3 regions of the Pseudooceanicola sp. DL12 genome follow, and region 2 is predicted to be linked to each of the others. Evidence: riboswitches for the same ligand, from Rfam matches in the RefSeq annotation. Region 2 holds a riboswitch; each other region holds the start of a gene.
The links. A riboswitch is a leader RNA that binds a small molecule or an ion and turns the genes downstream of it on or off. The one in region 2 is predicted to bind cobalamin.

Region 1 (9,368 bases), 980 kb from region 2:
CGCGAAAATCAAGGCCATGGCAGTGAGTGTCTGTTCGCCGCCCGAGAGCAGCGAGAGGGTCGAGAGCTTCTTGCCCGGCGGCTGGCACATGATCTCGAGGCCCGCATCGAGGGGGTCTTCGCTCTCCACCAGCACCAGGTTGGCCTCGCCGCCGTTGAACAGGTGCCTGAACAGCAGGGCAAAGTTGCTGTTGACCTGTTCGAAAGCCGTCAGCAGGCGTTCGCGCCCCTCGCGGTTCAGCCCGGCGATGCCGTTGCGCAGCGCCCGGATCGCCTCTTCCAGGTCGGCCTTCTCGGTCACCAGGGTGCCATGCTCCTCGCGGATCTCCCTGGCGTCCTCCTCCGCCCTCAGGTTCACCGCCCCGAGGCTGTCCCGCTGCCGTTTCAGGCGGTTCACGTCAGCCTCGATCTCGTCCGAGGGGGGCATTTTCTCGGGGTCTGTGTCCAGTGTTTCGAGCAGTTTTTTCGGCGTGGTTTCAAGTGCTTCTGCGATACGCTCGGCCGCGGCAGAGACAGCCTCGGCGGCGGCATCGGCACGGGCCTCGGCGCGGGCGCGGGCCTCGCGGGCCTCGGATGCGGTGCGCTCGCTGTCGCGCTCGCTGGCCACCGCCTCGCGCAGCCTGCTCTCCGCCTCGGCCAGGATGTCGGCCGCCGTGGCACGCCGCGCCTCGGCCTCCTCGATCGCCTCGGCCAGTTCCTCGCGCTTTGCGGCGAGCTCCTCCGGCACCGCCATGGCATCCTCGAGCGCCTCCTCGCTCTCGGCGCGGCGCTCGTCCAGCTCGGCGATGCGACGGTCCGCACTCTCCAATCGGTGCTTCCAACCGCTTGTTTCCTTGGTAATTTCCTGGCTGCGACGAATACGGTTGTCGCCTTCGCGACGCAGCTCGTCATGTGCCGCACGACGCGACATCATGGCCATCCGCGCCGCCTCCACCGCCATGCGGATCTGTTCGATCCCGGCACGGGCATCGTCAAGATCCTCCAGGTTCTCCACCGCAGCCTCGGCTTCCTTCACCTGCTTGCGGTTGGCCAGCGACTCTTCCTCGTGCCGCGTCACCGCAAGGCCCAGCGATTCCAGCTTGCTGGCCGAGAGGTTGCGCTCGGCCTCGGCCCGCGACATGCGGCGCGCGGCTTCGGTCAGCATGCGATCCGCCTCGCTCCGTGCGGCCCGCGCTGCCTTGTCCGCGGCGGTCTGCGCGGCCAGCAGATCGACCAGAGCGGCATGCGCCGACCGGGCCTCCTCGGCCCGCGCCGCGGCCTCGTCCAGTTCAGCCTGCAATTCCTTGAGGCGGTTCAGCTGCTGCAGTCGCAGGGCCGCCGCAGAGGGCGCATCCTCGGCCCAGGCGCGATAGCCATCCCACCGCCAGAGATCGCCCTCGACTGTCACAAGCCGTTGCCCCGGCTTCAGTTTTTCCTGCAGCCCAGCCCCCTCGCCCGCGGACACGAGGCCGATCTGAGAGATCCGGCGCCCCAGCACCCCGGGCACCGTGACGTGATCCGAGAGCGGCGTCACACCGGCGGGCAATGCCTGTTCGGCCCCATAACCCGGCAGTTCGACCCAGCCCGAGGGCCCGTCACCGGCCACCACCGGCGCCCGCAGATCATCGGCGAGCGCCGCGCCCAGAGCCTTTTCGAACCCCGGATCCACCTTCAGGTCATCCAGGAGCTGACCACCCTCGGTGGAGTCACGCTGCACCAGTTTCGTCAGCGCGTTGACCTCAGCCCGCAGGGCGCTGACCTCGCCCTCGGCCTCGGACCGGGCCGCGCGTGCATCAGCCTCTTCGCCCTGTGTCTCGGCGCGCGCCGTTTCGGCCTCCGCCAGGGCCTCTTCCGCAGCTTCCACCGATCCGCGGGCCATTTCCTCGGCCTCCACGGCGGCTTCGAAATCTTCCTCCGCCCGCTCCGTCGCCTCGCGCGCTGCACGGACGGCCTCGCGGGCCTTCTCGGCTTCGCCTTCGCTCCGCGACAGGGTCTTGCGACTGTCATCCAGGAAGCGATGGGCCGACTGGTGACGCGCCGCCAGCCGCGCAACGTCTTCCGTCAGTTGAGAAAGATCCGATTCGCGATCACTCAGCACCGAGGCCGCCTCGGTGGCCAGCTCTGCCGCCTCCGTCAGCCTATCGGCATGTCCCTCATGGGCCTTGGCGATCTCGCGTGCCTCCCATTCCAGGCGCTCGATGGTCTCCTCGGCATCCCGGTTCAACCCGGCCTCACGCTCGCGGTCACGCACCAGCTGCTCGATCCGACCCTGCAGGGTCAGGATCGCCTGCTTCGCGCGTTCCTGTTCATCTGCCATGGCATCGCGCTGCACGACCAGACGCTGCAAAACCGCCGCGGCAATCGCCTCTTCCTCGCGTTTCGGCGGCAGTTCCTCTTCCAGCCTGGCCCTCAGCGCCTCGGCGTCCCGTGCCGTGCGCTCGGCCTGCGAGGCCGCCGTCGATCGTTCGCGCAACTGCGCCAGCGCGGCATTCCGTGCCTCGTCCGCCTCGCGCCAGCGCCGATAGAGCAAGAGCCCCTCGGCCTGCCGAAGCTCCGTGCCGATCGCGCGGTACCGGGCGGCCTGCCGCGCCTGACGGTCCAGCGTGGCCAGCTGCTGGGCCAGCTGCTCGACCACGTCATCGACCCGGGTCAGGTTCTGCTCGGCACCCTTCAGCTTCAGCTCGGCCTCGTGGCGCCTCTGGTAAAGTCCCGAAATACCTGCAGCTTCTTCCAGGATCCGGCGTCGATTCTTGGGCTTGGCGTTGATCAGCTCGCTGATCTGCCCCTGCCGGACCAAGGCCGGAGAATGCGCCCCGGTCGAGGCATCGGCAAAGAGCATCTGAACGTCGCGGGCCCGCACGTCCTTGGCATTTGCCTTGTAGGCACTGCCGACGTCGCGGGTGATGCGGCGCACGATCTCGATCTGGTCCTCGTCGTTGAATCCTGCGGGCGCCACGCGATCGCTGTTGTCGATATGCAGGCTGACCTCGGCGAAATTCCGGGCCGGGCGCGACGACGCCCCGGCAAAGATCACGTCCTCCATGCCGCCGCCGCGCATGGCCGTCGGGCGGTTTTCGCCCATGACCCAGCGCAGCGCTTCCAGCAGGTTCGACTTGCCACAGCCGTTCGGCCCGACAACGCCGGTCAGCCCGGCATTGATGATCAGGTCCGTCGGGTCGACGAAACTCTTGAAGCCGGTCAGTCTGAGCCTGGAAAAATGCACGTTTCGCTCGCCTTCGCGTGATTCAGCCTGTCGGGACAGAGTGAGGAGCGAAGAGCTGCGAGTCAACGAAGTCTCAACTGCATCTGGGGCAAGACCGAAAGTTATCCCCAAGATATTGCGCAAACCCGCGTCTTTTCGCCGGTCTGGAAATGCCATGCCGCCGCCCTTCTTGCCGAAAACGGCTTGACGCCGCCCCCGCGGCAACGGCAGTGATAGAGGATGCAAGGTTCCCCCGCATGGGCGCAAAGCGCCCGGGGGTGAAACGGGAATGCGGACCGGGTGACCCAATCAGGGGCCCGTCAGCCGCAGCCGCCCCCGCGACTGTGACGCGGCAAGCAGGTGCTTCGATGCCACTGGGATCCCCGGGAAGGCCGCACCTGCGCCAGAGCCGCCAGCCAGGAGACCGGCCCTGCATCGAGAAACCCATGCATGCCGTCGGGGTTGACGGCTACGGAGTACAGAACATGCATATCGAACCCGGGCTCGTGAGCCCCGCCAAGATGCTTTTCGCCTATGCCACCGCGGCAGGCGCAGGCGCCTATACCGTCAAGCTGGCCCTGGATGCCGCCCGTGAAAAGGGACTTGCCTCCCTGGCCGCGCGCACCGCGATGTCCACGGCTGCCGTCTTCAGCTTCTTCCAGATCCTGCCGCACCAGCCCGTTGGCGTATCCGAAGTGCACCTGATCCTCGGCTCGACCCTCTTCCTGCTCTTCGGCGCCGCGCCGGCTGCCTTCGGCCTCGCACTCGGCCTGCTGATCCAGGGGCTCTTCTTCGCTCCCTTCGACCTGCCGCAATACGCCGCGAACGTGACCACGCTCTTGGTGCCGCTCTTCGCGCTTCAGGCCGTGGCCAACCGCATGATCAAGCCCGACACCCCCTATGTCGACATCCGGTACCGCGATGCGCTGGCCCTCTCGGTCACCTATCAGGGTGGCGTCGTCGCATGGGTGGCCTTCTGGGCACTCTACGGCCAGGGCTTCGGCGCTGCAAACGTGGCTTCTGTTGCCACCTTCGGTGCCGCCTACATGGCCGTCGTCCTGATCGAGCCGCTGATCGACCTCGCCGTACTTGCCGGCGCCAAGTCGCTGAACGGGCTGTCGAAATCCGGCCTGACCACGCCGCGGCTCTTCAACGGCGCATAAGCTCCGCCTGATCCGAACCTGCGCGCGCCGGGGGCCAGCCCTCCGGCGCCGCTTTGCATTTTCGTACACGTTTCCCGGAGCTTCCCATGCCCGCTAAGATCCCCGCGACCGTCATCACCGGCTTCCTCGGCGCCGGCAAGACAACCCTGATCCGCCACATGCTGTCCAACGCCGAGGGCAAGCGCATCGCGTTGATCATCAACGAATTCGGCGACCTTGGCGTGGATGGTGACATCCTGCGCGGCTGCGGCGACGCGGCCTGCAAGGAAGAGGACATCGTGGAGCTTTCGAACGGCTGCATCTGCTGCACCGTGGCCGAAGACTTCGTGCCGACGATGGAGGCGTTGCTGGCCCGCCCGGACAAGCCCGATCACATCGTCATCGAGACCTCCGGGCTTGCCCTGCCCCAGCCCCTTATCCGCGCGTTCAACTGGCCGGGCATCTCGACCAAGGTCACCGTGGACGGTGTCGTTACCGTGGTGGACGGCAAGGCCGTGACCGAGGGCCGGTTTGCAGCCGACGAGGCCGCCGTGGCCCGCGCGCGAGCCGCAGATGACAGCATCGACCACGAAACGCCGCTCGCCGAACTCTTCGAGGATCAGCTGGCCTGTGCCGACATGATCGTGGTGAACAAGTCTGACCTGCTTTCCTCGGCCGAACTCGCCTCCACCATGGACGCGCTGAAATCCGGCGCACGCCCCTCCGTGCAACTGGTCTCCTCCTCCATGGGCGCCCTGCCCGTCGATGTGCTGCTCGGCATGGGGATCGGCGCCGAGGGTGACATGGAAGGCCGCCACGAGGTGCACCATCATCACCACCACGATCACGACGACGATCACGATGAGGACGACGATCACGACCATCATCACCACGACCACGATGATTTCGAGAGCTTCGTCGTGACCCTGCCCGAGATCACCGATCCAAAGGCCTTCTCGGCAAAGGTCACCGAGGTGATCCGCGCCCATGACATCCTGCGTCTCAAGGGGTTTGCAGCGGTCACCGGCAAGCCCATGCGCCTGACGATCCAGGCTGTGGGCCCCCGCATCGACAGCTACTTCGATCAGCCCTTCGGCAGCGGTACCCGTGAAACCCGCCTTGTCGTCATCGGCCAGGCCGGTCTTGATCGTGCCGCCATCGAAAAGGCACTCGCCGCATGATCATCGTCGAGAGCACGACACCGACCGCGCCCGACGCGGTCAGGCTCCTCGACGCGTCACAGGCGTTGATGCGTGCGCTCTACAAGCCAGAGGAAAACAATTTCCTCAGCCATGACGAACTGGCCCGTGACGACATCCGCTTCTTCACGGCGCGCATCGGCCGCGATGTGCTGGGCTGTGGCGCGCTTCAGGTCAAGGACGGCTACGGCGAAGTAAAGAGCTTCTTCACCGACGAAGTCGCCCGCGGCCGCGGCATCGGCGCCGCCCTCCTCCGCCGGATCGAGGACCAGGCCATCGAGGAAGGTCTCTCCGAGCTCAAGCTCGAAACTGGCGATGCCCTGGCTGCCGCCTGCCGGCTCTACGAACGCCACGGCTTCAGCCGCTGTGGCGTCTTCGGCAACTACGAGGACAACGGCGTCTCGGTCTTCATGACCAAGGCACTTTCCGCCGGATAGCACTGCAGGGGCCGGCGCTCTTCGGCCTCCCCGTCATCTGGCCCCCAATACTGCCGCCGGAGGCTCCCGCCGTGGTCCACCTCCGGTGGCTCGACACTTCAGAGGTCCCATGCACCTTCTCGCCGCCACCCCCGGCCGCATCGATGATGGCAACGAGGCCGTCGACCTGCAGCAGACCCCTGCCGACCTGGTGGTGATATCTGCCGCCGATACCGAGCTGGCGGCCCTGTCGCAGGCGCGTGCGGCCCTTTCCGACGCGCCATCCCTGCGCCTGGCCCGGCTGACAGACCTGACGCACCCGATGTCGGTCGACCTCTACCTCGATCAATGCGCCACAGCATCGAAACTGGTGGTTGTGCGGGTACTCGGCGGAACCGGCTACTGGCGCTATGGCATGGAACAATTCTCGGCCCGGCTGCACGAGGCCGGCGTCCCCTTTGCCGCCCTGCCCGGCGACGACAAACCCGATCCCGAGCTGCGCAGCCTCTCGACCCTGCCCGACGCCGATTACGACGCGCTATGGGCCTATCTCGTCGAGGGCGGCCCCGCCAATGCCGCTGGTTTTCTCACCTATTGCCGCGCCCTGCTGGACGAAGCGGAAAAGCCCGCCCCGGCGGCGCCGCTCCTGCGCGCCGGCCTCTACTGGCCCGGAGAAACGGCCCCGAGCCTCGATACGCTCCGCGCCCATTGGCAGGCAGAGGCGCCGACGGTTCCGCTGGTCTTCTACCGCGCTCTGGTTCAGGGCGCAGGCCTTGCCCCCATCGACGGGCTGGTCCACGCCCTGCGCGGGCGGGGCCTGAACCCGCTGCCGGTTTTCGTAGCCTCGCTCAAGGATCCGGTTTCCGCCGCTACGCTCGACGGGCTCTTCGCCGAAACCGCCCCGCAGGCGATCCTGAACTGCACCGCCTTTGCCACCGGCTCGCCCCATGGCGACAGCGGCGACCAGAACCCCTTTACCCAGCCCTCCGCAAACCAGGCGCCGGTCTTCCAGGTTGTCCTTGCCTCCTCCTCGCAGGAGGCCTGGTCGGACGGGCTCACCGGCCTCTCCGGTCGCGACATCGCGATGAACGTGGCCCTGCCGGAGGTCGATGGACGCATCCTGACGCGCGCCGTCAGCTTCAAGGGCGAGAGCCATTTCGACAGCGCCACGCAATGCGCCATCGCGACTTACCGGCCGCGCGCCGACCGCATCCGCTTCGTGGCAAGCCTCGCCGCAAACTGGTGCCGGTTGCGGGCCACCGCTGCTGCGGATCGCAAGGTTGCCCTGATCCTGGCCAATTACCCGAACAAGGACGGCCGCCTGGCCAATGGCGTGGGGCTCGACACTCCGGCTGCCACGGTTCATGCCCTCAACCTGCTGCAGGGGGCAGGTTACAGCGTGGAGGCAGTGCCTGCCGACAGCGACACCCTGATGCAGGCAATACTCGCCGGCCCCACCAACTGGCTGACCGATCGCGCGGCAAAGGATGGCGGCGTCACCCTGCCCCTTTCGACCTACCGCAGGCATTTCGACCGTCTGCCCGAAGCCACCCGCCAGAAGGTCATTGACCGCTGGGGGCCGCCCGAGGCCGATCCCTTCATCCTTTCCGCAGCGCTCCCGCCTCAGGGTACCGACGAAACGGGCTTCAAGCTGTCCGTGCTGCGCCACGGGAATGTCGTCGTCGGCATCCAGCCCGCCCGCGGCTACAACATCGACCCGACCGAGACCTACCACGCACCGGATCTGCCACCGCCGCACAATTACCTGGCCTTCTACATCTGGCTGCGAGAGGAATTCGGCGCCCAGGCACTCGTGCACATGGGCAAGCACGGCAACCTCGAATGGCTGCCCGGCAAGGCCATTGCCCTGTCTCAGGAGTGTTTCCCCGAGGCGGTCATGGGCCCGATGCCCCATGTCTATCCGTTCATCGTCAACGACCCCGGAGAGGGCACCCAGGCCAAGCGCCGGGCCCAGGCGGTCATCGTCGATCATCTGACGCCGCCCCTTACCCGCGCCGAGAGCTATGGCCCGCTGCGGGATCTCGAAGCGCTCGTGGACGAGTATTACGAAGCGGCCGGTGTCGACCCCCGGCGGATCGACTACCTGCGCCGGGAGATCCTCTCGCTGACCTCCGTCACCGGCGTCGACAAGGACGCGGGCTTTACCGGCGAGGAAGAGACCGACCTGGCCAAGCTCGATGCCTGGCTCTGCGACCTGAAGGAGGCGCAGATCCGCGATGGATTGCACATCTTCGGCCAAACCCCCGAGGGCAGGCTCTTTCGCGACCTCCTTCAGGCGCTGACCCGCATTCCGCGCGGCAAAGGCCAAGGCGGCGACGCCTCCCTGCCCCGCGCCCTTGCGGCAGATTTCGAACTCGGCTTCGACCCGCTCGACTGCGACATGGCCGCCCCCTGGACTGGCCCCCGTCCTGCGCCCCTCGGTGCCGTCACCGATGCCCGCTGGCGCAGCAACGGCGACACTGTCGAGCGGCTGGAGCTGCTTGCCGCAACCCTCATCGAGGCCAGTCTCGCACCGTCCGGCGCCAAGGCGCCCGGCCCGGCGAGCACCGCAGTCCTGGATCGCATCGCCACCGATATCGCGCCGACGCTGGCCGCCTGCGGGCCGGACGAGGAGGCGGGGCTGCTCACCGCGCTCTCCGGGCGTTTCCTCGCGCCGGCACCGTCCGGTGCGCCCACCCGCGGACGCCTCGACACCCTGCCCACCGGCCGCAACTTCTACAGCGTCGACAGTCGCGCTGTGCCGACACCGACCGCCTGGGCGCTTGGCTGGAAAAGCGCGAACCTGCTGATCGAGCGTCACCTGCAGGATCAGGGCGACTGGCCCCGCACGATGCTGCTGACGGCCTGGGGCACCGCAAACATGCGCACCGGCGGCGACGACATCGCCCAGGCGCTGGCCCTCATGGGCGTGAAACCGCAATGGGACAACGCCAATCGCCGTGTCACCGGCTTCGAGATCCTGCCGCTGTCCACCCTCGACCGCCCCCGTGTCGACGTGACCCTGCGGATCTCCGGCTTTTTCCGCGATGCCTTCCCGCAACTGATCGACCTTTTCGACAGCGCGGCACGTGCGGTCCAGGCGCTCGACGAACCCGCAGAGATGAACCCCGCCGCGGCCCGCATGCGCGCCGGAGAGGCCCAGGCCCGTGTCTATGGCTCGAAGCCGGGCGCCTATGGCGCCGGCCTTCAGGCGATGATTGACGAACGCCTCTGGAACGACCGCGCCGATCTTGCCGAGGCCTACCTGCAATGGGGCAGCTACAGCTATGGCGCCCGGGACGAGGGCACCCGTGACACCGAAGGCATGCGCGCGCGCCTGGCCCAGACAGAGGCCATCGTCCAGAATCAGGACAACCGCGAACACGACATTCTCGACAGCGACGACTACTACCAGTTCGAGGGAGGGGCCG
Region 2 (9,368 bases):
ACATTTCCGTATTTGAGGAAAGATGAAACCGAGCGCCGCGCCCGGCCTGCGTGCGCGGCGGTAGTCCCTTCATCTTTCCCAAAATACGTCCGGGGGTGAGGGCCGCAGGCCCGAGGGGGCAGAGCCCCCTCTTCTACTAAAAAACGGGGGGGCAGAGCCCCCTCTTCTACTAAAAAACTGGGGGGCAGAGCCCCCTCCTGCTCTCAGAGGCCCAGCCGTGGCATCTCGACCTTGGGGCAGCGGTCCATGATCACCTCGACGCCCGCGGTTTCGGCCTTGGCAGCAGCGGCCTCGTTGACGATACCCACCTGCATCCAGATCACCTTCAGCCCCGGCAACCCTTCCAGCGCGTCATCCACCACCGGAGGCACCTGTTCGGAGCGGCGAAAGATGTCGACCATGTCGACCGTCTCCCCCAGGGCATCACCGACCTCCTGCAGCGTGCCAAAGACCTTCTCGCCCAGGATCTCCTGCCCCGCGAACCGCGGGTTCACGGGAATCACCCGCTTGCCGCGCGCCTGCAGGAAGGCCGCCACGAAATTGTCCGGCCGCGCCGGATCCGGGGTCATGCCCCAGACCGCGATCACCTTGCTGTCGCGCAGGATCCGCGTCAGATCCGCATCATCGTAAGTCATTCCAATCCCTCCACGGCATGCCCCTCCGATCCTAGCGCCGGAGGCGCCGCGGAAAAGAAAAAAGCGCCCAGGGTTTTCCTGGGCGCCAGTGCGGAACGAGGGACAGTGAAAGGAAACATCGGCGTTCCGTGCCGGTGCTTCTGTACCGTACTTAGAATGTCCGTACGGGATATGAAGAGGGTGTAATAACTTTGTGAACGAAACCCTAAGGCGAACGCAGGCCATCAGGGTTGCACCCGCCCTTCCCTCGTCGCCCTCTCTCGGTTCGCTCGCCCCGCCCTCAGGCCCCGTAGGAGCGCACGGCGTAGAGCGCGACCGCCGCCGCGTTCGACACGTTCAGCGAGCCGAAGGCACCGGCAAACTCGATCCGCACCAGCGCGTCACAGGTCTCTCGGGTCTTCTCCCGCAACCCCGGCCCCTCGGCCCCCAGCACCAGCGCCACGGGCCGCTCGCGCAGCTCGTCCGTCAGGGTGCTCTCGATGTTCTGCTCGGCTTCGCCGGCCAGGCCCAGCACCATGTAACCCATGCGCTGCAGCTCGGTGATGGCATCCGCCAGGTTGCGCACCCGCAGATAGGGCTGGCGCTCCAACGCGCCGCTTGCCGTCTTGGCCAGCGCGCCGGTCTCGGGCGCCGAATGGTGGCGCGGCGCGATCACCGCGCAGGCCCCGAAAACCTCGGCCGAGCGCAGAATCGCCCCCACGTTATGCGGGTCGGTCACCCGGTCGAGCAGAACCACCCGCGGCGGCCGCGTGCCATCGCCCAGGCAGCGGTCGGCGATGGAGCCCCAGTCGAGCGGCTTGACCTCCAGCGCGGCGCCCTGGTGCACCGACTGCGGATCGATGGGGGCGGCGAACTTGCGCGGATCGCTCATCTCGGGCTCGATGCCCGCCTCGGCCACGGCATCGGCCAGCTTGTCGAGCGCGTTCTTCGTCACCACCAGGCGCAGTTTCTCGCGCGCGGGATTCTGCAGTGCATCGCGCACCGCATGCAGGCCGAACAGCCAGACCGTCTCGGCGGCGCTGGCCCGTTTCGCCTGTTCCTTCTCGACGACCCATTTCGGCTTTTTCATTCCGCTCTCCCGGGGCTGCGCGACCGGCGCCCAAATGCTGCACTGCAGTACCGACGTGATACCGACGTTATACCGACGCGATACCGCACCGCAATTTCCGGTGTTTTTCGCACGTTCCGGCCTCCTACGCCGCACCTTCTTTCGTCGCAAGCAAGAAGGGCAAATTTTCTGGTTGACGCCCCCGGGCGCCGCCGGTAATCACCCCCTCACGATCCGCCACGGCCCACACGGCCCGGCGATCAGGGCGACGAGCTGCAAGGTGCGGCAGCGGACTGTAACTCCGCCGGGGAGACCCATGCCTGGTTCGATTCCAGGGTCGCCCACCATTTCCCCCTTCGGAAATCGGTGGTTATCTCACGGGGCCCGCGGGCACCGGAGGGCGCTTGCGTCTGGGCTTTGCCCGGCCAGCATTTGCGCGCCCCTCCCCCCAGAAATCTACATGTTGACATCACCCCGCCTCCTGACACCATATGGCGGAGCTTTCGGTTCGCCAGACTCGCTCTGGCGCTAAGATGGGAAGCCGGTGAAATTCCGGCACTGCCCCCGCAACTGTAAGCGGCGAGCGCGGCTGATCGTGCCACTGGGACATGCCCCGGGAAGGCCAGCCAAGCATTGACCCGCGAAGTCAGGAGACCTGCCGCAAGCTGACTGATGACCACGAACGGAGGGTTCGGGGGCGCGTGTGCAGCAAGCAGGGCTCCCTGCCGGCCGGTTCCCGTCGCGTCCTCTCCCGCAGACCGCATGAGGATGCACATGACCATCACCGTCTACTCCAAGCCCGACTGCGTGCAATGCACCGCGACCACCCGCGCGCTCACCGCCCGCGGCCTCGCCTTTCACACGATCGACCTCACCGCCGATCCCGAGGCCCTGGCCCGCGTCACCGCCCTCGGCTATCGCCAGGCCCCCGTCGTCATGGCCGGAGAGACCCACTGGGCCGGCTTCCGCCCCGACATGATCGCCCGGCTGGGCTGATCCGGTGACCGGCCTCCTCTATTACTCCTCGGCCAGCGGGAATACCGCGCGGTTCGTCGCCCGTCTGGGGCGTGCGGCACAGCGGATCCCGCTGTCACCCGCGGACCCGCTGCCCGATCTGCCGCGTGACTACGTGCTGATCTGCCCCACCTACGCCGATGGCGAGGGGCGTGGTGCGGTACCGAAACAGGTGATCCGCCTGCTCAACGATCCTGCCCGCCGCACCGGCCTGCGCGGTGTGATCGGCGCCGGCAACCGCAACTTCGGCACCACCTTCGCCCTCGCCGGCCGGGTCATCGCCCGGAAATGCAACGTGCCCCTGCTCTACCGCTTCGAGCTGGCCGGCACCGAAACCGACATCGCCCGCGTCCGCGCCGGGCTCGACAAACTCACCCGGGGGACGGAATGCTTGATGACCGCCTGAACGATGCGCTCGACTATCACGCGCTGAACGCGATGCTGAACCTCTACGACGACCAGGGAAAGATCCGCTTCGACGCCGACCGGATGGCCGCGCGGCAATATTTCCTGCAACACGTCAACCAGAACACCGTCTTCTTCCACTCGCTCGAGGAAAAGCTCGGCTATCTGGTGGACGAGGGCTACTACGAGAAGGAAGTGCTCACGGCCTACGCCCCCGCCTTCCTGCACCGGATCTGGGACGCCGCCTTCGCGCGAAAGTTCCGCTTCCCCACCTTCCTCGGCGCCTTCAAGTACTACACCTCCTACACCCTCAAGACCCGCGACGGGAAACGGTACCTGGAGCGCTACGAGGACCGCGTCGTCATGGTCGCCCTGACGCTCGCGCGCGGGGACGAGGCGCTTGCCATGTCCTTCATGGAGGAGATCCTCTCGGGCCGGTTCCAGCCCGCCACCCCCACCTTCCTCAATGCCGGCAAGGCACAGCGCGGAGAGCTCATCTCCTGCTTCCTGCTGCGGGTCGAGGACAACATGGAGAGCATCGGCCGCTCGATCAACTCGGCCCTGCAACTTTCCAAGCGTGGTGGCGGCGTGGCCCTCATGCTCACCAATATCCGCGAGCATGGCGCCCCCATCAAGGGAATCGAGAATCAGTCCTCCGGTGTCATACCGGTGATGAAGCTGCTCGAGGACAGCTTCTCCTATGCCAATCAGCTGGGCGCGCGGCAGGGGGCCGGGGCGGTCTATCTCAATGCCCACCACCCTGACATCCTGCGCTTCCTCGACACCAAGCGCGAGAATGCCGACGAGAAGATCCGGATCAAGACACTCTCGCTCGGGGTGGTCATCCCCGACGTGACCTTCGAGCTCGCGAAGCGGAACGAGGACATGTACCTCTTTTCGCCCCATGACGTTGAGCGGGTCCATGGCCGGCCCTTCTCCGAGATCTCGGTCACCGAGAAATACGCGGAAATGGTCGAGGACAAGCGCATCCGGAAAACCAAGATCAACGCCCGGGCCTTCTTCCAGACCCTGGCCGAGATTCAGTTCGAGAGCGGCTATCCCTACATCATGTTCGAGGACACGGTGAACCGTGCCAACCCGATCGACGGTCGCATCACCATGTCGAATCTCTGCTCCGAGATCCTGCAGGTGAACGAGGCCTCGACCTTCCACGACGACCTCTCCTACGACCACCTCGGCACCGACATCTCCTGCAATCTCGGCTCTCTCAACATCGCCAAGACGATGGACAGCCCCGATTTCGGCGCCACGATCGAGGCGGCCATCCGTGCGCTCACGGCGGTGTCGGAAATGTCCGCCATCGATTCCGTGCCGTCGGTGCGCCGCGGCAACGACGAGAGCCACGCCATCGGCCTAGGCCAGATGAACCTGCACGGTTTCCTCGCCCGCGAGCGCATCCACTACGGCAGCGCCGAGGGGGTAGCGTTCACCTCAGTCTACTTCGCCGCCGTGGCCTATCACGCCATCCGCGCCTCCAACCTGCTGGCGCGCGAACGCGGGCAGAGCTTCCGCGGCTTCGAGCGCTCGGCCTATGCCGACGGCAGCTTCTTCGAGAAATACGTGACCCGAGACTGGCTGCCGGAGAACGGGACCGTGGCCGCCCTCTTCGACGGTATCGCCCTGCCCACCCGCGCCGACTGGCAGGCGCTTAAGGATGCGGTCATGGCGCATGGCCTCTACAACCGCAATCTACAGGCGGTGCCGCCCACCGGCTCGATCAGCTACATCAACAATTCCACCTCCTCGATCCACCCGATCGTCTCGCGCATCGAGATCCGCAAGGAGGGCAAGCTGGGCCGCGTCTACTATCCCGCCCCCTTCATGACGAACGAGAACCTGGAGTTCTATCGCGACGCCTACGAGATCGGCCCCGAGGCCCTGATCGAGACCTATGCCGCTGCCACCGAGCATGTGGACCAGGGGCTGTCGCTGACACTCTTCTTCCCGGCCGAGGCCACCACGCGCGACATCAACCGGGCCCAGATCCTCGCCTGGCGAAAGGGCATCAAGACGATTTACTACGTGCGCCTGCGCCAAACCGCACTGGAGGGCACCGAGGTGCAGGGCTGCGTGTCCTGCACCCTCTGACGCGGCGCTCAGCCCCGCACCCCGGAGTATTACCCGAAAGACGAAGCAGGCGCGCCCCGCCGCGCACCCGAAACCGCACCGACGCAATACCGACGCGATACCGACGTAATACCGACACGGTTTTTCGCGCCCTTTTCACGGGATCCGATCATGAAAGATATCGACGAAACAACCCGCGCCGTTCCCGCCGCGATCAACTGGAATCACCTGCAGGACGACAAGGACCTCGAGGTCTGGAACCGGCTTACGGCCAACTTCTGGCTGCCTGAAAAGGTTCCGCTTTCCAATGACTTGCAGAGCTGGTCCCAGCTTCGCCCCGAGGAGCAGCAGCTCACGATCCGCGTTTTCACCGGGCTGACGTTGCTTGATACCATCCAGGGCTCCATCGGCGCGCCGACCATGCTCGCAGATGCGCTGACCCCGCACGAAGAGGCCGTCCTGACCAATATCGCCTTTATGGAATCAGTGCACGCCCGCAGCTATTCATCCATCTTTTCAACACTTTGCTCGACACGCGAAGTGGATGAAGCATTTCGCTGGTCTCAGGAAAACCCTCACCTGCAAGCCAAGGCAAAGGCAATCCTTTCAACCTACAATCCCGGCGAGGACCCGCTAAGGCGCAAGATCGCCAGCGTCTTCCTCGAGAGTTTCCTCTTCTATTCAGGGTTCTACCTGCCGATGTACTGGTCTAGTCGCGCGCGGCTGACCAATACCGCCGACCTGATCCGCCTGATCATCCGCGACGAGGCCATTCACGGCTACTACATCGGCTACAAGTTCCAGAAGGCGCAGGCAGCCCTGTCGGAATCAGAGCGCAAAGCATTGAAAGATTACACTTTTGGCCTTTTGTTCGAGCTCTACGAAATCGAGGTGAACTATACCCGGGATCTCTATGACCCAATCGGCCTGACCGAAGATGTCACCGCCTTCCTGCACTACAATGCGAACAAGGCGCTGCAGAACCTCGGCTACGAGGCGATGTTCCCCGAGGAGCTGACACAGGTGAACCCGGCCATCCTCGCGGCCTTGTCGCCGGACAGTGAAAACCATGATTTCTTTTCCGGATCAGGCTCTTCCTATGTCATTGGACGCACCGTCGCGACCGAGGACGAAGACTGGACTTTCTGAGACCGAGCGCGTCCCTGCCGGTCGATACGCCGCAAGATCAACCGCCCCGGCACAGGGCGCTGGAAAAAACGGAAGGGTGCCGATCTCTCCCTTCCAAGGCCAACCTCATCAGGGTATACAGGCGCGGCAGGGATTTCTCCGTATTTTCAATATCTTTCCACTGGAAGCGAAACTATGGCGGCAGACGACAGCTTCAATATCGTGATCGTCGGCCAATCGGGCCGGCTTGAATACGAAGCTGTACTCTTTGCCGCCTCTCTCCGCGCGAAAAGTCCCGGCTTCAAGGGCAGACTGCTGGTGGCGGAGCCCCAGCCCGGCCATACCTGGAGCGCGGATCCGCGGATTGGCAATTCCGAGGTGCGCAGCCTCCTCGCCGATCTCGGCGCAGAGATCCTGCCCTTCGAGAGCAGGTATTTCGGGGAAAAATACCCCTACGGCAACAAGATCGAGTGCCTCACGGCCCTGCCCGACGCGCCTTTCGTGTTCTTCGACAGCGATACGCTGATCCTTGATGAGCTGACGGAGGTGCCGTTCGATTTCTCCCGTCCAACTGCTTCGATGCGACGGGAAGGTACATGGCCCGTGATCGAACTCTACGGTCCCGGCTACAGCGAGACATGGAAGGCGCTCTATAATCGCTTCGGGCTCGATTTCGAAAGCAGTCTCGATACCGCCTGGCCGGACGAATTCTGGAAGAGATACCTGTACTTCAATGCAGGTTTCTTCTTTTACGAAAGCCCGCAGACGTTCGGAAAACTCTTTCTCGACTACGCACTCTCGCTCCGGAATGATCCGCCGGACGCGCTCGTGTGTCAGCCGCTGGATCCATGGCTTGACCAGGCTGTCCTGCCCCTTGTCATCCATGCGCTTGGCGGCGGGCGTGCCACCCTGCCCCCCGGGATGATCGACGGCGCCACGACCTGTCACTATCGCCTCCTGCCCTTGCTCTACGCACGCGAGAGCGACAAGGCGGTGGATGTGCTGGAAGAGATAACCGCCCCCAACAGGATCAAGAAGGTCCTGAAGGCCTATGATCCTATGAAGCGCATGATTTTTCAGGGCCGCGGTCGCAAGGTGCGCGCCCTTTTCGATCAGGATGACCTGCCGCGCAAGGAACAGGCTATTCGCAACAAGATCAAGCGCGAAGGGTTCTGGATGCGCTGAGGATCAACGGATCCTTCACGCCCTGTCGACATAAATGTGATGCCGACGCTTGCCCGGAAACCCGCCGATCGCTGGTTCTTGGCTTTGCCCGGCCCAGGCACTGCTGTAGGATCCCATGCGTCGACGGAAGAGCGCCCTTCCATAAATCAAACTGAAGGCCTTTTCTGCTTCTCGCCGACAAAGGTCGGGCCTGGAACATGCAACCGAATTTTGCCCTGTATCTCGCTTCCGACGGATTGGAGCTTCTCCATAAGGTCTCTTCCGGCTGGGAGAGCATTGGTCGCGTCAACCCGGATGTCGCCGATCTGACCCGTCGTATGGACGCCCTCGTTGAGAAGGCGCGTGCGCTCTCGAAAGGCCAACTCGAAACCAAGCTGGTATTGCCACAGGATCAGATCCGGTTTCTGTCTGTCGCTGGGGCAGACACCGCTGCCGATGATGACGTCTCCACCGTGCGGCTGGGGCTCGAAGGGATGACTCCATACGCAGTTCGTGACCTTGCCATTGCCTGGCGGCGGCAAGGAGACAAGTTGCAGGTCGCAGCGATTGCCGTTGAAACACTTCAAGAAGCAGAGAAATTCGCTCTGCGCCATGGTCTTGTGCCAGTTGCCTGCGTGGGGACCCCTCTGGCCGATCAATTCGACGCCGAGCCGTTCTTCGGAACGTCTCTTGTCTCTGCGCCCGGCGTTGTTCCCGCAGCGCCGCAGGATGGGGTTTCCTACGTCAACCCGGCCATGGCATCGCCTTTACAGGAAACACTGCCGGCGGCTCCTGCTCCGCGGAAGACTTCACAGTTGCCTTCGCTCGACAGCACCACACAAGCCAGCCCGAACACGGCGGAAGTTATCTCCGCCGAAACGCGTGCGCCCCAAACCTCTACATCCGATACAGAGCCGCTGCCAAGCGATGCTGATGCTCTCATCTCGGCCTCCATAGCAAGCCTGAAACCATCCGGGGATGCTGCAATTGCATCTAAAGGATCCAACAGCGGCGCGAACTCCGACAAGAGCAATCAAACGGACGTCTCTCCAGCGCCGGCACAGAACCGGAAGTCACCTGCTCTGGTCTTGTCTGCCCTGGTTCTGCTGCTGGTGTTGATCGTGGCATCCATCGCCGTGATCAAGAGCGACCGGATCAGCTTCCTTCTCGGTCTGGGCTCGGCCCCCGATCTGGCCCTTTCCGACGGCCAGCCAGATGCCGAAGCGCCTGTTGTTCCCAAGGCAGATAGGCCCAGTGATCAGTCGGTGCCGGAACAAACCTTGGGCTTAGAAAGCAGCGAAAACGCGCAGCCCGGCACGGACACAACAGCCGCTGATGGCGTGCCCGCCATTTCGTTGCCCGCACCACGCCCCGATGCGGAACCGGCCACACCAGCAGAAGCCGCTGCCCGCTATGCCGCCACCGGGATATGGCTGCGTTCCCCCGTGCAATCCGTTGCGCCTGTCGCAACCAAACTTGGCAGCTTTGCGGTCGACACCGTCACGCCAGTGGATCGCCTTCCTCCGGTCGGCGAACTGCCTGCGGATGGCCGCCCCGAAGTCGAGGCCGGTTTCCAGACACCACCGAATCCACCTGCCCCGGAGCAGCATTTCGACCTGGATGACCGGGGTTTTGTGCGCGCGACCGAAGAGGGTGCGATGACCCCAGCCGGTCACATGGTCTATCTCGGCCGCCCACCTGCCGTTCCGCCCGAACACATCCTGCCGCCAAACGCGACAGAAAGCACAGATCAGAAAGACGTCGCCACGCAAGTTGACACCGCCGAGGCGCAATCTGGCACGCCCCAGGAGGACACATACGACGAGGCCCGCTCCGCAACAGACACAGCAAAGGCGAGCGTCGAGGAGGCCGTCGCGTCTGCCATA
Region 3 (9,368 bases), 820 kb from region 2:
GCGCATCAGAGCCGCCCCACCGGCTGCACGATCAGCCCGTCCGGCCCCTCGGCCATGTGCAGGCGGATGCCGAAGGCGCGGGAGAGTTCCGGGGCGCGGAGCACATCCTGCGGGGCACCGTCGAGGCGCAGCTGCCCGCCCTCCAGCAGCACAAGCCGGGTGCAATGCTGCGCGGCCAGCCCGAGGTCGTGCATGGTGACCAGCACCGCTCCGCCCGCGCGCGCATGGGCGGCAAAGGTCTCCATCGCCACGATCTGCGCCTCAGGGTCGAGGCCTGCCGCGGGCTCGTCGGCCACGATCAGCGGGGTTTCCTGCGCCAGCACGCGGGCCAGCATCACCCGCGCCTGTTCCCCGCCCGACAGGCTGGTGACCGCGCGGTGGCGAAAGCTCTCGAGCCCCATCTGCGCGATGGCGGCATTCACCGCCTGCCGGTCGGCCGTGGCGCCGGCGCCGGGATGGGCGTTGCGCGCCAGCGCCACCACGTCCTCCACCGGCAGGGGCCAGGCGACCTCGCGCGTCTGGGGCAGGTAGGCGGCGGCCCTTGCCCGGGCAGCAGCGCCGAGCGCGTCGAGCGAGGAGCGGCCGGAATGCGCCTGCAGGCCGAGGGCCGCGCGCATCAGGGTGGTCTTGCCGGCGCCGTTCGGCCCGATCAGCCCGACGACCTCGCCGGGGGTGATCTTCAGGTCGATGCGGTCGAGCACCGCCTTGCCGCCACGGGTCACGCCGAGGGAGGTTAGCTCCAGCATCACAGGGCCCTCGCGCGGGATTTCAGGATCAGGGCGAGGAAGAAGGGCGCGCCCACCAGCGCCGTCAGCACCCCGAGCTTCAGGTCGCGGTCGGGCGCGATCAGGCGCACGGCGATATCGGCGGCAAGGACCATGGCCGCGCCGCCGAGGGCCGAGGCCACCAGCAGCCGCGAGGGCCGCCCCCCCACCAGGGGCCGGAGCAGGTGCGGCACCACGAGGCCGACGAAGCCGATGGTGCCGGCCACCGCCGTGGCGGCCCCCACCATCATCGCCGTGCCGCAGACCAGCGCCAGCCGCAGCGGCGCCAGGCGGATGCCCATGGTGGCCGCCGCATCCTCGCCGAGGCTGAGCGCATCGAGACCGCGCCCCTGAGCCAGGATCAGCGCGCCGCCCAGTGCGATGAAGGGCAGGGCGATCCAGACATCGGTCATCGAGCGGTCGGCGAGCGAGCCCATCATCCAGAAGACGATCTCGCTGGCGGCAAAGGGATTGGGAGAGAGGTTCAGCACCAGCGCCGTGCCCGCGCCCGCGAGCGCCGAAATGGCGATGCCGGCAAGGATCAGCGTTACCGAATTGCCGCCCGGCCCCGCCAGCGCCAGCAGCGCCAGCACCGACAGGAAGGCCATGGCCAGCGCCGCCAGCGGCAGCGCCAGGGCAAAGGCCGCCGCCGCGCCCGTCTGCAGCGCGATCACCGCGCCGAGCGCCGCCGAGGCCGAGGTGCCGATCAGCCCCGGCTCGGCCAGCGGGTTGCGCAGCAGCCCCTGAAGGCCCGCGCCGCCGAGGCCGAGCGCCGCGCCCACCAGCACGCCCAGCAGGGCACGCGGCAGGCGGATCTCGCGCATCACCAGCGTCGCGGCATGGCCCTCGCCCGCCAGCAGCGCGCGCAGGCTGTCGCCGAGGCCGATGGCCGCAGGCCCGACCATCAGAGAGATGACGAAGAGCACCGCCACCAGCAGTGCCAGCGCGGCCAGCACCATGGGATAGCGCCGGGGCGCCATCGGCAGGCGGTGCGGGGTGTCTGCAGCGGTGGTCATGGCGTCATCCCGTCGCGCAGATCGCGCAGTTTTTCAACGGCTTTCAGCACCTGCGGTGTGCCACAGACCCAGTCGCTGTCGGCCAGCGGCGCGGCGGGGCGCTCGGAGAGCATGGCCTTCAGTGCCGGATGGCTCAGGATCTCCTCGCTGCGGGAATGGCCCGGATAGGCGCCGCCGCGGATCACCGCATCGGGCTCTGCCATGACGAGGCTCTCCAGCGGCATGACGCCGCTCGTCTCGTTGATGTTGTCAAAGCCCGCGGCCTGCAGGATCTGCCCGGCCAGCGAATGATCGCCAGAGGAATAGCCGTTGGCATAGTAGAGCGCGGCGCTGGGCCGGGTGGCCAGTTCCTCCTGCAGGGCGGCAAGCCGTGCCTCGAAATCCGCGGCCATGGTCTCTGCCTCGGCCTCGCGCCCGAGCGCTTCGCCCATGGCGCGCAGGTTGGCGCTGACATCGGCCATGGAACTGGCGGGGGCAAAGGTGATCACCGGGATGCCCAGCCGCTTCAGCAGCTCGACCGAGGCGCGGCGGGTATAGGTGCCGGCCAGCACGAGGTCGGGCTTCATCAGAAAGATTTCCTCGGCCTGGCCATAGTTTATCGGATAGTGCCTCGCCTCCTCGACCATCGCCGAGGTGCGCGGATCGAGCGCGATGTCGGAGACCGAGATCAGCTGCCCCGGCGCGGCCAGCATCATGGCGAGCTGATCGGTGCAGAGGTTCATCGACACCACCCGGCGGGGGGCAGCGGGCGCGGCGGGGGCATCGGCGGCCGCACTGAGGGGGGGGCCGAACAGTCCTCCGAACAGCCCCCCGATCAGCCCCGCGATCAGCGCGGGCGCCCCCATGCCCCGCAGGCTCACCACTGGGCGGCCAGCCCCACATAGGCGGTGCGGCCGCGCGCGGCATAGCCCCAGACGTCGTAGTAATCCTCGTCAAAGAGGTTCACCACGCGCGCGTTCAGCGTCACCACCTCGCTCAGCCGGTATTGCGCCGCCACGTTCACCACCGTGTAATCGGGCAGTTTCACCGTCTCGTAGGCGCCCCAGTACTGGGCGTCGTAATTGCCGGCCACGTGGCGGATGCTGGTGCTGAGCGTGGCGCGCCCGCCAAGGATCTCCTGTGCCACGTCGAGACCGAATTCGTGCTCGGGACGGCGCACCTCGACGGCGCCGTCGGGGCCCTCGGCATCGGTGTAGGTATAGGCCAGCTTCACCGTCAGCCCGTCCAGCGGCTTAACCGTGCCCGAGAGCTCGAGGCCCTGGCGCGGGCTGTCGCCCTCGACGTTCTCGTACATCGCCCGGCCATCGCCGGCGGCGCCGCTGACATAGGTGATCTCGTCGCTCAGCGTCTCGTTGAAATAGGTCAGGTCGACCACGCCGTTCAGCGCCGGGATCTGCGCCTCGATCCCGAGGTCCCAGCCGCGGTTGATCTCGGGGCTCAGGTCGGGGTTGCCCACGGTCCAGCTGTCATTCGCATAGAGCTCGTAGAACGAGGGGTTCACCACCGCCTTGCCGCCCGAGGCATGCAGCCGCAGCCCGCCCGAGAGCTGGTAGCTCGCGCCGATGTTCCAGCTGGTGTCATCGGCAAAGGCATTGTTCACGTCGTGCCGCACCCCGGCCTGCAGCTCCAGCCCCTCCATCAGCTCGCCCCGGTATTCCGCGGCATAGGAGGTGGTGCGCCGGGTCTCGCCCTCGGCGGTCGAGGAGGTATCCTCGCGGCCCTCCACCATCACGGTCAGCGACTGCGCGGCGTATTCCAGCGGCTGGCCGTCGAGCGAGATGCCCATGCGGTACTTCAGCCGGTCGGTCTCGCCGCGGGTGCGGTCGCTGTTGTAGGGCGTGCTCTCGATCACGCTGCCCTGGTATTCCAGGTGCTGCGTCACCCGTCCGTCGAGCATCTCGTAATCCGCCCAGAGCGCGCCGGTGGTCTCGGTCTGATCGGTATGGGGCGCGGTGTCGTCCACCACGTAGCTCGCCGCATCGGTCGCGGAATAGCTCTCGCTGTCCCAGTCGTAGTGGCTCTCGACCCGGCGCAGCGTGGCCCCGAACGAAAGGTCCGCCGTGGCCTGCCAGTCGCCCTTGAGGGTAAAGCCCTTGCGGCGGATCGCATCCTTTTCGCCTCCGCTGCCAGAGACGTCATAGCCGTGGTCGTTGCTGTCAAAGAGCGTCAGGGCCAGCCCGCCGTTCTCGGTCCGCTGGCTGACGTTGGCGCTGGCGCTGGTGCCGTCGCCGATCTCCACCGCGCCGCCGTAGTGCAGGCCGGGTTTCGCCTCGCGGGTGATGATGTTGATCACCCCGGTCGAGGCGTTCGAGCCGTAGAAGGCCGATTGCGGCCCGCGCAGCACCTCGATGCGCTCGATGTCGGCGGTGTTCAGCCCGGTCAGCACGTATTCGCCCGACCCGCCCTCGGCCTGCACCCCGTCGATCAGGATCAGCGTGTGGCTGGCCTCGCCGCCGCGGATGCGCACCTGGGTATTGGCGGCGCCGGCCGAGCTGACGGAAACGCCGGGCAGGGCGCGCAGGGCCTCCTGAACCGTGGTGATGCCGCGCTCCTCGATCTCCTCTGCCGTCACCACGCTCACCGCGCGGCCATAGGCGCTGGCCGCGAGCGGCGTCAGACCGGCCGAGATGATGATCGGGTCGAGGGTGATGATCTCGCTCTCTTCGGCCCGCAGGGCAGGAGCGGTGATCATCGACAGGCCAAGGGCCGTGGCCGAAGCGCTGGCCAGGAGCGAAGTTTTGCGTGTCATGTCGTGCCTTTCCGGAGCTGTCCGGTCGGTCGGGCCATGGGGCCCGGGATCAGGGAATGCGGGAAAGGCTGGGGGCGCTTTCCGCAGGGGGTGAATGTCACCGCTGCGGAGGCTCCGCTTCCCGGGCACGCCCCGCGCCGGAAATGGGTGATCGCCCTGGCAGGTCTCCTGGCTCGCGGGTCGGGGCTCGGGCCTGCCTTCCCGGCCCTCTCGGGGCCAGTGGCGCATCGGCCGTCGCTCGCCGCTTACAGTTGCGGGGGCAGCCGCGGCATGGGCCGGAAATGGCCGTACCGCGTTCCCTTTTCATCCGGAGAGGCTCCGGAACCAAAGCGCGGCCCTTGTGCCGCAGGGCCGGGGGCCGAGTCAATTGCCGACGCGGCGGCCGGCCCTGCGGCCCGGTTCGCGATCGCCGCTTGATCCGGCCCGCCGCAACCGGCACTCTGGCCCGGTCAGGTGCCGCCGGGGCGATCCGGTGGAGAATCGGGAAGCCGGTGCAAATCCGGCGCGGGCCCGCCGCTGTAAGGGGGACCGGACGGACAGATGTCACTGGGCCATGGCCCGGGAAGACGTCCCGACGGGGTGATCCCAAGCCAGAAGACCGGCCTGATGACATCCGTTGCGCGGCTGGACCCCGCGCATCATTGTCCGATGCGGAGGCCATGCATGCCCCTTTCCTCTCTCGCGCCCGCGGGCGCGCCCTTTTCCGATGCCGAAACCGAAGGCCGCGATCCCGCTCGGCAAGGGCCGACACCGGCGCGGCAGTTCTCCGATCCCGAGCGGCAGGCGCTCTACGACATCATCGGCGCGCGCCGCGACGTGCGCAACGAGTTCACCGATGATCCCATCGACCCGGCCGTGCTGCGCCGGGTGCTGCAGGCCGCCCATGCAGCGCCCTCGGTGGGCTTCATGCAGCCCTGGAACTTCATCCTGATCCGCGATGCCGCCCGGCGGCGCGCCGTGCAGGCGGCCTTTGCCGCCGCCAACGAGGAGGCCGCGGCGATGTTCGAGGGCGAGCGCGCCGCGACCTACCGCGCGCTCAAGCTCGAGGGGATCACCCGCGCGCCGCTCAACATCGCCGTCACCTGCGACCGCACCCGTGGCGGCCGGGTCGTGCTGGGTCGCACCCACAACCGCGACATGGATCTCTATTCCACCGTCTGCGCGGTGCAGAACCTCTGGCTTGCCGCCCGGGCCGAGGGGATCGGCGTCGGCTGGGTCTCGATCTTCCGTCCGGAGGACCTGCGCGGCCTGCTGGGGGTGCCGGAACACGTGGAAATCGTGGCCTATCTCTGCCTCGGCCATGTCTCCGAGCTCTGGTCCGAGCCCGAGCTGGCCGCGAAAGGCTGGCGCCAGCGGCTCGACCTCGACAGCCTGATCATGGAGGAGGGCTGGGCCGGCTGAGGGCCCCTCTCGCGAAAAAAAGAAGGCCCCGCCGGTTGGGCGGGGCCGTGGTCTCTTGCGGTGTCACCCGGCGTTCTGCATGTCCGGCGGGCGACGCACGAAGAAGGAGGCCGCGATCATGAAGAGCGCGATGGCCCCCCCGGTCATGAAGCCCGCCTGCACGCCGGCGGCGGTGGCATTCACCAGGTCTGCGCCTGTAGCCATCTCGGTGCCGATGCGGATCGACATGATCGAGACGAAGAGCGCGATGCCCGCCGCGCCTGCCACCTGCTGCACCGTGCCGATCACGGCGGAGCCGTAGGAATAGAGCTCCTTGGGCAGCGAGCCGAGCGAGGAGGTGAAGAGCGGCGTGAACAGCAGCGCCAGGCCGATGCTCAGGATCACGTGACAGCCCAGCACCTGCCACATGCCCGAGCTGACGCCCAGCATCGACATCAGCCACAGCCCCGCACAGACGAAGATCGAACCCGGGATCACCAGCTTGCGCGCGCCCACCTTGTCGAACCAGCGGCCCACGAAGGGCGCCATCAGCCCCATCAGCAGCCCGCCCGGCAGCAGAACGAGGCCCGCGGTCAGCGGCTCCATGCCGAGGACGTTCTGCATGTAGATCGGCAGCAGGATGATCATCCCGAAGAGCGACATCATGCAGAAGCCCATCATGATGACGGAGACGCTGAACACCTTTACCCGGAAGGTACGCAGGTCGAGCAGCGCCCGCCCCTGCGGCGCAAGCCGGATCTGCCGCAGCACGAAGATCACCAGCACAACGGCGCCCACCAGCAGCGGCACCCAGACCGGCATCGCGCCGCCCTCGCCATGGCCCTCGCCGATGGTCGACAGCCCATAGACCAGCCCGCCGAAACCCACCGCCGACAGCGGCACCGACAGCACGTCGAGCGGCACCTTGCGCGGGGTGGTGACGTTCTGCAGCTTGGCATAGCCCAGCGCCATTGCGCCGAGGCCGATGGGCAGCACCAGCCAGAACATCCAGCGCCAGTCGAGCAGGTTCAGGATGATGCCCGAGATCGTCGGCCCGATGGCCGGCGCCACCGAGATCACGATCGAGATGTTGCCCATGGTCTTGCCGCGGCTTGCCGGCGGCACCAGGTTCATCGTCGTGGTCATCAGCAGCGGCATCATGATTGCCGTGCCGCAGGCCTGCACCACCCGCCCCGCGATCAGCGGGCCCAGGCTCGGCGACAGCGCACAGATCAGCGTGCCGGTGCTGAACAGCCCCATCGCCATCAGGAAGACGGTCCGGGTCGTCAGCACCTGAAGCAGGAACCCGGTGATCGGGATCACCACCGCCATGGTCAGCAGGAAGGCCGTGGTCAGCCATTGCGCCGCGTTGGCGGTCACGCCCAGGTCGTGCATCAGCCGGGGCAGGGCCACCGACATGATCGTCTCGTTCAGGATCACCGTGAAGGCCGAGACCAGCAGCAGCGCGATCACGAGGCGGTTGCGGGCCGCCGTTTCCGGGTCGATGGGGGGCTCCGCGCCACCGGCGGACAAGGGCTCACTATGCATGTTCGTATCTCGTCAGTCGTATGAAGGGCGCCCCTCGGACCGGCAGACCGGTGCGGCACGAACGCGGGTATGAAAGGGGCTGCGCGCCCGCAACGGGGGCGCCAGCCGGCGGTGCCTCGCCCATCACTGCGGCCAAGTCAAGCCGGGCGGCGGCGCGATGGGCGCAAGGGCGCGGTCCACATGACATCGAACTATGCCGTTTTCATGTCAGGTTTCCAGCCCGCGTTCACTTTTTTCCCTTCTCTGCTGACTCAGGCTGCCGTTCCCCGGCGCCAGGGGGCCGCCAAGGCCCTGTGCGGCAACGAAAAAGGGGCCCCAAGGGGCCCCTTCCGAAACATGCCTGTCAGGCGCTCAGCCGCGCACGCGCGACCAGATCCGGTCATAGGCGCGGGTGGCCTCTTCGGAGCAGAGCTTGCCGAAGTGGATCACCGTGCCCTCCGGCGGGGTGAACTCGGGTGCCGTGGCAATCGCCTGATCGAGATGGTCGAGGCTGCCGGGCATGCCGTTCGGGCTGCCGGTATAGGCCGAGAGGATCGCCGCGTTCTCGGGATCCATCAGGAAGTTGATGAAGGCCTTGGCATTCTCGGGGTGCGCCGCGGTGGCGGGGATCACCACGTTGTCGGCCCAGCCATAGACGCCTTCTTTCGGATAGACGTATTCCAGCGAGGGGCGTTCCTGACGCGCCTGATAGGCCGCGCCGCTCCAGGCCTGCGAGGCCGCCAGCTCGCCCGCGCCCAGCCGCTCGGCCACGCCCGAGGCGTCATAGACCTTCACGGAGGGCTTCTGCGCCATCAGCAGGTCCGACAGTTCCTTAAGGCTCTCCGGATCGTCGCTGCACTGATCCTTGCCGAGGTAGACCCAGGCCAGGTTCACCACTTCGCTGGTCGAGCCGGACATGCCGATCTCGCCCTGCAGCTCCGCCGGCGGGTTGAAGATCACCGAGAGGCTGTCGAGCGGGCCATCGTATTTCGCGGTATCGACCATGGCGCTGGTGGTGCCCCAGTTCCAGACCACGGAATACTTGTTGCCCGGGTCCCAGTCGGTGTTCTTCCAGTCATCGCCCAGGTTGGCATAGTTCGGCATCTCGGTGGCGCCGATGGGCTGGATCAGCTTTTCCTCGATCATGATCGGCAGGAAGTCGGCCGAGGCCACGGCGATGTCATAGCCTTCGCTGCCGGCGGTCAGCTTGGCCAGCAGCGTTTCGTTGCTGTCATAGGTGTCCAGCGTCACGTCGATGCCGGTCTCGGCCTCGAACTTGTCGACCAGCTCGGGCGCGATATAGCCGGCCCAGTTGTAGATCGTCAGTTCCTTGTCCTCGTCGGCCTGCGCGGCACTGCCCAGCGCCAGGGCCGAGGTCATAAGGGTCGCGGCAAGCGCGAGTTGGGTAAGCGGGCGTTTCATCTTGGGGAGGATCTCCTGTTGAAATTGGGTCTTGGCCTTGTTCATTCGTCCGCGCCTTCTTTGCGGGGGCGGTTCAGCCACTGGCCCAGCCCTGCAAGCAGCAGCGACAGGACCAGCAGAATGGTAGAGACGGCATTGACCTCGGGCGTGATGCCCCGGCGGATCATGCCGTAGACATAGACGGGCAGGGTGGTGGTGCCGGCATCGCCGATCATCTGCGACAGCACGAAGTCATCCAGCGAGACGACGAAAGACAGGATCGCGCCGCTGATCACCGCCGGGGCCAGCATCGGAAGGGTGACGCGGGCAAATATCTTTAGCGGCGGGGCATAGAGGTCGCGCGCCGCGTTCTCCCAGGTGTCGCCCAGGCCGCGCAGCCGCGCCCGGATCGGCATCATCGCGAAGGGAATGCAGAAGACCGTGTGCGCGATTACCAGGTTCATCAGCCCCAGCCGCAGGTTCACGCTGGAAAAGAAGGCCAGCGTCGTGACCGCGGTGACGATTTCGGGC

Region 1: linked by a shared signal. The riboswitch ahead of AC0WR5_RS17630 (energy-coupling factor ABC transporter permease) and the one ahead of nrdH (glutaredoxin-like protein NrdH) in region 2 are both predicted to bind cobalamin.
Region 3: linked by a shared signal. The riboswitch ahead of AC0WR5_RS16810 (TonB-dependent receptor plug domain-containing protein) and the one ahead of nrdH (glutaredoxin-like protein NrdH) in region 2 are both predicted to bind cobalamin.

Annotation. Positions count from the first base shown of each region.
Region 1 covers NZ_CM149884.1:3,761,955-3,771,322, forward strand. The annotation lists gene AC0WR5_RS17625 (chromosome segregation SMC family protein) at 1-3,201, opposite strand, end outside; cobalamin riboswitch at 3,409-3,627, shown strand; gene AC0WR5_RS17630 (energy-coupling factor ABC transporter permease) at 3,666-4,343, shown strand; gene cobW (cobalamin biosynthesis protein CobW) at 4,430-5,503, shown strand; gene AC0WR5_RS17640 (GNAT family N-acetyltransferase) at 5,500-5,958, shown strand; gene cobN (cobaltochelatase subunit CobN) at 6,068-9,368, shown strand, end outside.
Region 2 covers NZ_CM149884.1:2,784,957-2,794,324, forward strand. The annotation lists gene AC0WR5_RS13005 (CoA-binding protein) at 204-635, opposite strand; gene rlmB (23S rRNA (guanosine(2251)-2'-O)-methyltransferase RlmB) at 916-1,704, opposite strand; tRNA gene AC0WR5_RS13015 (tRNA-Tyr) at 1,947-2,030, shown strand; cobalamin riboswitch at 2,171-2,360, shown strand; gene nrdH (glutaredoxin-like protein NrdH) at 2,458-2,679, shown strand; gene nrdI (class Ib ribonucleoside-diphosphate reductase assembly flavoprotein NrdI) at 2,684-3,103, shown strand; gene nrdE (class 1b ribonucleoside-diphosphate reductase subunit alpha) at 3,085-5,211, shown strand; gene nrdF (class 1b ribonucleoside-diphosphate reductase subunit beta) at 5,362-6,339, shown strand; gene AC0WR5_RS13040 (hypothetical protein) at 6,514-7,503, shown strand; gene AC0WR5_RS13045 (hypothetical protein) at 7,701-9,368, shown strand, end outside.
Region 3 covers NZ_CM149884.1:3,603,477-3,612,844, reverse strand. The annotation lists gene AC0WR5_RS16830 (adenosylcobinamide amidohydrolase) at 1-9, opposite strand, end outside; gene AC0WR5_RS16825 (ABC transporter ATP-binding protein) at 6-746, opposite strand; gene AC0WR5_RS16820 (FecCD family ABC transporter permease) at 746-1,744, opposite strand; gene AC0WR5_RS16815 (ABC transporter substrate-binding protein) at 1,777-2,643, opposite strand; gene AC0WR5_RS16810 (TonB-dependent receptor plug domain-containing protein) at 2,637-4,529, opposite strand; cobalamin riboswitch at 4,671-4,873, opposite strand; cobalamin riboswitch at 4,964-5,150, shown strand; gene bluB (5,6-dimethylbenzimidazole synthase) at 5,193-5,930, shown strand; gene AC0WR5_RS16800 (MDR family MFS transporter) at 5,994-7,457, opposite strand; gene AC0WR5_RS16795 (extracellular solute-binding protein) at 7,809-8,858, opposite strand; gene AC0WR5_RS16790 (ABC transporter permease) at 8,900-9,368, opposite strand, start outside.